2 regions of the Streptomyces sp. NPDC005423 genome follow, and region 2 is predicted to be linked to the other one. Evidence: riboswitches for the same ligand, from Rfam matches in the RefSeq annotation. Region 2 holds a riboswitch; the other holds the start of a gene.

The links. Region 2 has a riboswitch for cyclic di-AMP ahead of ABZT12_RS12500 (transglycosylase SLT domain-containing protein). Riboswitches for the same ligand answer to the same signal wherever they lie in the genome.
Positions count from the first base shown of each region.
Region 1: linked by a shared signal. The riboswitch ahead of ABZT12_RS30110 (M23 family metallopeptidase) and the one ahead of ABZT12_RS12500 (transglycosylase SLT domain-containing protein) in region 2 are both predicted to bind cyclic di-AMP.

Region 1 covers NZ_JBEXET010000038.1:22,509-26,714, forward strand. Annotated here, with positions in the region: gene ABZT12_RS30100 (pitrilysin family protein) at 1-537, shown strand, start outside; gene ABZT12_RS30105 (pitrilysin family protein) at 534-1,922, shown strand; cyclic di-AMP (ydaO/yuaA leader) riboswitch at 2,113-2,279, shown strand; gene ABZT12_RS30110 (M23 family metallopeptidase) at 2,293-3,045, shown strand; gene ABZT12_RS30115 (GntR family transcriptional regulator) at 3,227-3,922, shown strand; gene ABZT12_RS30120 (HPr family phosphocarrier protein) at 4,126-4,206, opposite strand, start outside.
Region 2 covers NZ_JBEXET010000008.1:112,215-116,420, reverse strand. Annotated here, with positions in the region: gene ABZT12_RS12510 (DUF3455 domain-containing protein) at 1-2, opposite strand, end outside; gene ABZT12_RS12505 (polyprenyl synthetase family protein) at 137-1,147, opposite strand; cyclic di-AMP (ydaO/yuaA leader) riboswitch at 1,648-1,850, shown strand; gene ABZT12_RS12500 (transglycosylase SLT domain-containing protein) at 1,854-2,336, shown strand; gene ABZT12_RS12495 (HAD family hydrolase) at 2,349-3,161, opposite strand; gene ABZT12_RS12490 (LacI family DNA-binding transcriptional regulator) at 3,222-4,206, opposite strand, start outside.

The sequences.
Region 1 (4,206 bases), on a different contig from region 2:
GCGTCCGACGCGACCGACCTGGCGCTGACCATCCTCGGCGGCGGCGAGTCCTCCCGCCTCTACAACCGACTGGTACGGCGCGACCGTACGGCGGTTGCGGCCGGCTTCGGCCTGCTGCGACTGGCCGGGGCGCCCTCCCTGGGGTGGCTGGACGTCAAGACGTCCGGTGACGTCGAGGTGCCCGTCATCGAGACGGCCATCGACGAGGAACTCGCCCGGTTCGCCGAGGAGGGCCCCACGGCCGAGGAAATGGAGCGCGCGCAGGCCCAGTTGGAGCGCGAGTGGCTGGACCGGCTGGGCACGGTCGCCGGCCGCGCGGACGAACTGTGCCGCTACGCCGTCCTGTTCGGCGACCCACAGCTCGCCCTGACCGCCGTACAGCGGGTCCTCGACGTGACCGTCGAGGAGGTCCAGGAGGTCGCCAAGGCGCGCCTGCGTCCCGACAACCGCGCGGTGCTCGTCTACGAGCCGCTCGCCCCCGGGGCCGGCGAGACGGAAGCCGCCGCCACCGACGAGAACGAGGAGGCGGCCAAGTGACCGAGCTCGCCGCGATGGAGTTCCACCCGCAGCCCCAGGCGGGCGAGGCCAGGCCGTGGGCGTTCCCGGCCCCGGAGCGGGGGACGCTCGGCAACGGCCTGACCGTGCTGCGCTGCCACCGCCCCGGCCAGCAGGTCGTCGCCGTGGAGGTCCTCCTCGACGCACCCCTGGACGCCGAGCCGGCCGGCCTGGACGGTGTCGCCACGATCACCGCCCGGGCCTTCTCCGAGGGCACGGACAAGCACTCCGCCGAGGAGTTCGCGGCCGAACTGGAGCGCTCCGGCGCCACCCTCGACGCGCACGCCGACCACCCCGGGCTGCGCCTCAGCCTTGAGGTGCCCGCCTCGCGTCTGGCCAAGGGGCTGGGGCTGCTGTCCGACGCCCTCCGGGCGCCCGCCTTCGCCGACAGCGAGATCGAGCGGCTGGTCCGCAACCGCCTGGACGAGATCCCGCACGAGACGGCCAACCCGTCCCGCCGGGCCGCCAAGGAACTCTCCAAGCAGCTGTTCCCGGCGGCGGCGCGCATGTCCCGCCCGCGCCAGGGCACCGAGGAGACCGTCCAGAAGATCGACTCGGCCTCTGTACGCGCCTTCTACGACCGGCACGTGCGGCCCGCGACGGCCACCGTGGTCGTCGTCGGCGACCTCACGGACATCGACCTGGACGGGCTGCTCGCCGACACCCTGGGTGCCTGGACGGGCTCCTCGGCCGAGCCGCGGCCGGTGTCGCCGGTGACCGCGGACGACAGCGGCCGGGTCGTCATCGTGGACCGTCCCGGCGCCGTCCAGACGCAGTTGCTGATCGGCCGCATCGGACCCGACCGGCACGACCGCCTCTGGCCCGCCCAGGTGCTCGGCACGTACTGCCTGGGCGGCACCCTGACCTCCCGTCTGGACCGTGTCCTGCGGGAGGAGAAGGGATACACCTACGGGGTGCGGGCGTTCGGCCAGGTACTGCGCTCGGCACCCGACGGCACGGGTGCCGCGATGCTCGCCATCAGCGGCTCCGTGGACACCCCGAACACTGGTCCCGCCCTGGCCGACCTGTGGACCGTGCTGCGCAAGCTGGCGGCGGAGGGGCTCACCGACACCGAGCGCGATGTCGCCGTGCAGAACCTCGTCGGAGTGGCGCCCCTCAAGTACGAGACCGCCGCGGCCGTGGCGAGCACCCTGGCCGACCAGGTCGAGCAGCACCTCCCGGACGACTACCAGGCAACGCTGTACCGGCAGTTGGCCGCCACCGGCACCGTGGAGGCCACCGCCGCCGTCGTGAGCGCGTTCCCGGTGGACCGGCTGGTGACGGTCCTGGTCGGCGACGCGGCGAGCATCAAAGAGCCCGTCGAGGCGCTCGGTATCGGCGAAGTCGCCGTCGTCTCCGCGGAGTAGCGGCACGCGCGCGGGGGGACCCGGGCGACGAAAGCGTCACCCGGGTCCCCTGATGTCCGAATTGAGGGGGAGTCGCCTGTCTGCCCTGTGGCGTGCGCTACAAAAAGCGTGATCCGTTTGGGAATGGAAAGTGGCCCCGCTTAGCGTCTGTCCGGCTGTCCGTCAGGCACCGCGCCGCGTCCGCGGCACCGGACAGTCATCGCCGAGTCCCCGTACGGCGCGAGCCAGGGGAGCCGGGGACCCATGTCAACAGTCCCTGGGGTGAATCGGACGCCCGCGCGTGCCGCGAGGGGGTCCGTAGGAGACCTTCCTGCTCCGAACCCGTCAGCTAACCCGGTAGGCGAGAAGGAAGGAAAGGACCAGCCACTACATGGCGTTCACCCGCGCCACCGGGAAGCACCGCCGTCCGAGCCGGACGCACCGCACCACCACCCGGGCGATGGGCGTCGCGGCCCTCGCCACCACCGGCGTCGTCGGCACGCTGGCCGCCCCGGCCCTCGCCGCGGAGTCCTCGGTCGAGCAGACCGCCCTCACCCCGGTCGTCTCCATCGGCGACTCCCTCGCCGAGAAGATCGACGCCCAGGCCGCCGCCCAGCAGCAGGCCGCAGCGGAGAAGAAGGCCGAGGCGGAGGCCCGCGCCCGCGCCGCCGAGCAGGCCAAGGAGGAGCGCGCGGCCAAGGAGCGCGCCGCCCGCGCCGCCGAGCGCAAGCGACTCAACACCTTCGTCACGCCGGTCGCCGGCTCGTACGTCTCCACGGGCTACGAGACCGGCGGTTCCCTGTGGTCCTCCGGCACCCACACCGGCATCGACTTCCACGCCGCGACCGGCACCAGCGTCCGCGCGGTGGGCTACGGCACCGTCGTCGAGGCCGGCTGGGGCGGCGCCTACGGCGACAACGTCGTCATCAGGATGAACGACGGCACCTACACCCAGTACGGCCACCTGTCGTCCATCGGCGTCTCGGTGGGTCAGCGGGTCACCACCGGTCAGCAGATCGGCCTCTCCGGGGCGACCGGCAACGCGACCGGCCCGCACCTCCACTTCGAGGCCCGGACGACCGCCGAGTACGGCTCGGACATCGACCCCGTCGCCTACCTCCGCTCGCACGGCGTCACCGTCTGACCCGCGCCCTTCCCGAAGCCCCGGCCGCTCCGGCCGGGGCTTTCGGCCTTTCCGGAGCCCCGCTGTCCAAAAAATATCCATGGATTCCGGTCCCCCGTCGGAAATTCCGTCCCGCTGCAATAGAGTCACGGAACACACGTCAATCGTCGACGTTTCACGGGGATTAAGACGGAGGTCGGTCATGCGTATTCCGGCGCATTCGGTATGCACCGCGATCCGGGACGACATCGTCGCCGGTGTCTACGAGCGCGGCGGCCGGCTCACCGAGGAACTCCTCGCGCGCCGCTACGGCGTCTCGCGGGTTCCCGTCCGGGAGGCCCTGCGCACGCTGGAGGCCGAGGGCTTCGTGGTGACCCGGCGGCACGCGGGCGCGTGCGTTGCCGAACCGACCGACCAGGAGGCCGCCGACCTGCTGGAGATGCGCATGCTGCTGGAGCCGCTCGGCGCCTCCAGGGCGGCCCAGCGCCGTACCGAGGCCCACCTCAAGGTGTTGCGCGGCCTCGTCAGGCTGGGCCAGGAGCGCGCCAGGAGGGGCAGCAGCGAGGATCTGCGCTCCTTGGGCGGCTGGTTCCACGAGACGCTCGCCCAGGCCTCCGGCAGCCAGTCCCTGACCTCGGTGCTGACGCAGCTGCGGCACAAGATCGCGTGGATGTACGCGGTGGAGGCGCCGGTCAGCCCGGTGGAGTCCTGGGCGGAGCACGGCGCCATCGTGGACGCCGTGGCGCGAGGTGACGCCGAGCGGGCCCGCGCGATCACGGCGCTGCACACCGAGCGCGTGAGCTCCGCGCACCGGCTGCGCTTTCCCGGCGCCGCCGAGCGCGCGGACCGTGTGAGGGCTTCGCAACATGCCGTAAACATGTCCGGCCTCCGGCATTAACACGGGCACCGTATACAAAGAAGAGATAATCGGCGGAGGCGTATTTCCGCTGCCCGTATTACCGTGCGCGGGAATTTCACGCCCGCGTGCGCTCCGCATATTCGTGGCCTTTGTTCCGGGCGGTGTGAAAGGCGACAAAAACGGCTGAGCCGCGCCGCCCGTAAAAGGGCCGCGCGGCTCAGCCGTACGGATGCCGTGGGTGCTCAGACGGTTTCGGGAAGCTCTTCGAGTCCCTCGGCGACCAGCTTCGCCAGCCGGTCGAGAGCGGCGTCCGCGCCCTCCGC
Region 2 (4,206 bases):
ATGATTCCTCTGTCTCCCGCATCCCCACCGGCGACCCCTGCGCCGGCTTCTGGGCATGACTACGGAGCGGGCCTGACGGGAACCTCACTCCGAGCGGGTGACCTGGATCACATGGGGGCGGATGCGGCCGGCCGGGTCAGCCGGCGCGGTGGACCACCGCGTCGCACATCTCGGTCAGGGAGGTCTTCGCGTCGCACTCCGGGAGGGGGGCGAGGGCCGCCCGGGCGTCCTCGGCGTAGCGGACGGTGTCGCGGCGGGCCTGCTCCAGGGCGGGGTGGGCCCGCAGCAGGGAGAGCGCCTCGGCGTGCCGGGCGTCGTCGGTGAGGTCGGAGTCGAGCAGCTCGCAGAGGGCGAGGTCCTCGGCCAGGCCCAGCCGGGCGGCCCGCTCGCGCAGCAGGAGCACCGGCAGGGTGGGGATGCCCTCGCGCAGGTCCGTACCCGGGGTCTTGCCGGACTCGTGGCCGTCGGACGCGATGTCGAGGACGTCGTCGGCGAGCTGGAAGGCGACGCCGAGCCGCTCGCCGTACTGGGTGAGGATGTCCACGACCGTGTCGTCGCAGCCGGACATCATCGCGCCGAACCGGCAGGAGACCGCGACCAGGGAGCCGGTCTTGCCGCCGAGGACGTCGAGGTAGTGCTCGACCGGGTCGCGCCCGTCGGTGGGTCCGGCCGTCTCCAGGATCTGGCCGGTGACCAGGCGCTCGAACGCCTCGGCCTGGACCCGCACCGCCTCCGGCCCGAGGTCGGCCAGGATGTGCGAGGCGCGGGCGAAGAGGAAGTCTCCGGTGAGGACCGCCACCGAGTTGCCCCAGCGGGTGTTGGCGCTCTGCACCCCGCGGCGCACGGCCGCCTCGTCCATCACGTCGTCGTGGTACAGCGTGGCGAGGTGGGTCAGTTCGACGACGACCGCCGACGGCACGACACCGGGTGCGAAACGGTCGCCGAACTGGGCGGCGAGCATCACCAGCAGCGGACGGAACCGTTTGCCGCCCGCGCGCACCAGGTGCTGCGCGGCCTCCGTGATGAAGGGGACCTCGCTCTTGGTGGCTTCGAGCAGCCCCTCTTCGACGGCCGCCAATCCGGCCTGGACATCGGCTTCCAGAGCCTGGTCCCGCACGCTCAGCCCGAACGGCCCGACGACGGTCACGAGGGGTCTCCTGTCTGCTGGTGTCTCTGGGCGGTCACACGGTTTGTCGATAGGTCGCTGCCAGCACTCAAGTCAGCGTATCCGGTCAGCTTTCGATCACCCATGCCACCCACCCCGGCCAGGCGGGGTGGTATCGGATCACGACCGGTATGTTTTTGATCACCTGATAACAGTGGACAAATACCGATCGAAAAGGAAATGCCGCTTTCCATCGCTCCCGCGAATCTGGGCCATGCCGTCACCCGCGACAGGCGGTTGGCAAGGATTAACTGCTATTGCCCGATTTGCCGGTTCTCACCTTCCCGTGACTTGGGTCACGCGTTTCCGTGCGTGACCCGTGCGCCGACCCGTCCTCGTTCTTCCTTGCGCCTCTTGCCAGTTGACTCATGGCTGACGCAAAGGATCAAGTACCTCATAGACCCCGGACCAAGGTCAAAAGGGGTGAGGTGTGATTCCGCCACTTGTTCCCGACATGTTCTCTCGCATACGTTCCCGGCCTGTCGAGCGGAACGCCGAATCCTGCCGCCGCCCGGCATCCCAGTCACGAACTACTCGCACGGCAGGAGCGGGGGACCCAGGTAAGTCGCCGGACCGGCCGTGAGGCCGGACCGGCTCGGGGTTGAGCCACGTCCGCGAGGACGCGGCCGGGCACCTCCCAGCCCGAACCCGACAGCTCACCTCGCAGGCGACGGAGAGGAACCTCGACATGCCCGGAACCGCCCAGTCCCGACGCGCCCGACTCGTCCGCACCCTGGCCGTCGCCGGCAGCGGTGCGGCCGTGCTCGCGCTGCCGATCATCGGCGCGACCACCGCCTCGGCCGCCACCACGGCCACCACGACGGCCACCACCGCGTCGGCCACGACGTACTCCAACAACCTCGACGGCTGGATCCGCGAATCGCTCGCGATCATGGCGCAGAAGGGGATCCCGGGCACGTACGACGGCATCTACCGCAACGTGATCCGCGAGTCCTCCGGCAACCCGCTGGCCATCAACAACTGGGACTCCAACGCGGCGGCCGGCACCCCGTCGAAGGGGCTCCTCCAGGTCATCGACCCGACGTTCAACGCCTACCACGTGGCGGGCACCTCGTACGACCCCTACGACCCGGTCGCGAACATCACCGCCGCCTGCAACTACGCGGCCGCGGTGTACGGCTCGATCGACAACGTGTACGGCGCGTACTAGGAGTTCCGGCTCTCAGGCCCCCGGGAACAGTCCTTCGAGGACGACGGCGATGCCGTCGTCCTCGTTCGACATGGTGATCTCGTCGGCCACGGCCTTGAGTTCGGGGTGCGCGTTGGCCATCGCGACACCGTGGGCGGCCCAGTCGAACATCGGGATGTCGTTGGGCATGTCGCCGAAGGCGACGGTCTCCGCCGGGCCCAGGCCCAAGTGCCGGGCGGCCAGCGCCAGTCCGGTCGCCTTGGTGATGCCGAGTGGCTGGAGTTCGACGGTGCCGGGGCCCGACATGGTGACCGACACCATGGAGCCCACCACCCCGCGCGCCGTCGACGCCAACTCGTCGTCGGGCAGGAACGGGTGGCGCAGCAGCACCTTGCTGATCGGTTCGCACCACAGGTCGTCGCGGCGGCCCACCCGCACGGCCGGCAGCGTCGGGTGGGGCATCCGGTAGCCGGGCTCGATGAGGGTGAGACCGTCCACGCCGTCCTGGTCGACGGCCGCGTACACCTGGCCGACCTCGGCCTCGATCTTGCCCAGCGCCGTCTCCGCCAGCTCCCGGTCCAGGGTGACCGACCAGAGCAGACGGTGCGCGCCGGCGTCGTACAGCTGCGCGCCCTGTCCGCACACCGCGAGCCCCGTGGCACCCAGGTCCTCCAGGAGCGGTCGCACCCTCGGCGCCGGCCGGCCCGTGACCACGAGGTGCCGGGCACCGGCCGCCGCCACCCGCGCGAGCGCGGCCAGGGACCGGTCGGAGAGCGTGTCGTCGTCACGCAGCAACGTGCCGTCCAGGTCGGTGGCGATGAGCGAATATGCGTGGGGAGCGGCCATGATCAGAGAATACGGTCGGAAAGCCCCCCCGACTCGACGTGAACCGGACGGCTGACGGCGCTACGCCGACTCCCGGATCACGAGCTCCGTGGGCAGGATCACGCCCGCCGTGTCCTCGCCGGCTATCTGTGCCAGGAGCATGCGGACCATCTCGGCGCTGATGCGCTCGTAGGGCTGGCGCATGGTGGTGAGCGCGGGGGTGACGGCGGTGGCTGCGGCCGAGTCGTCGAAGCCGCCGACAGCGATGTCATCGGGGACCGAACGCCCGGACTGCTGAACGGCGTTGACCACGCCCTGGGCCATGAGGTCGGAGGCGACGAACACGGCGTCCAGCTCGGGGGCGCGCGCCAGCAGACGGCGGGCCGCTTCCTCGCCGCCGCTGCGCCGGTAGTCGCCCTCGGTCACCAGCGCCTCGTCGTAGGGCAGTCCCGCTTCCAGGAGTACGTCCCGGTAGCCGGCCAGCCGGTCGGTGCCGCCGGGGGTGTCCAGCGGGCCGGTGATCATGCCGATGCGGCGGCGGCCGGTGCTGAGGAGGTAGCGGACCATGTCACGGGCGCCGTCCCGGTCGGCGGCGGCGACGTAGCCCACCTTGGAGCCGAGGCCGAGCGGCTTGCCGCAGGCCACCAACGGGATGCCGGCGTCGCGCAGTTCGGCCGCGACCGGGTCGCCGCTGTGGCTGGAGACGAGCAGCACCCCGTCGACGTGGCCCGAGGTGATGTACCGGGTCAGCCGGCGCCGGTCGTCCCGCGAGGAGGCGAGCATCAGCAGCAGGGGGACGTCGTGCCGGGCCAGGTGCTCGGTGCAACCCCGCAGCAGTACATTGAAGTTGGGGTCCTCGAAGAACTTCTCCTGCGGTTCGGTGAGCAGGAACGCCACCGAGTCCGACCGTCCGGTGCTCAGGCTGCGGGCGTGCCGGTTGACGACGTACCCCGTTTTCCTGATCGCGGACTCCACGGCGCCGCGGGCGGCCGGCGACACGTAGTGGCCGCCGTTGAGGAAACGGGAGACGGTGCCTCGTGAGACGCCCGCCTCCCGGGCCACGTCG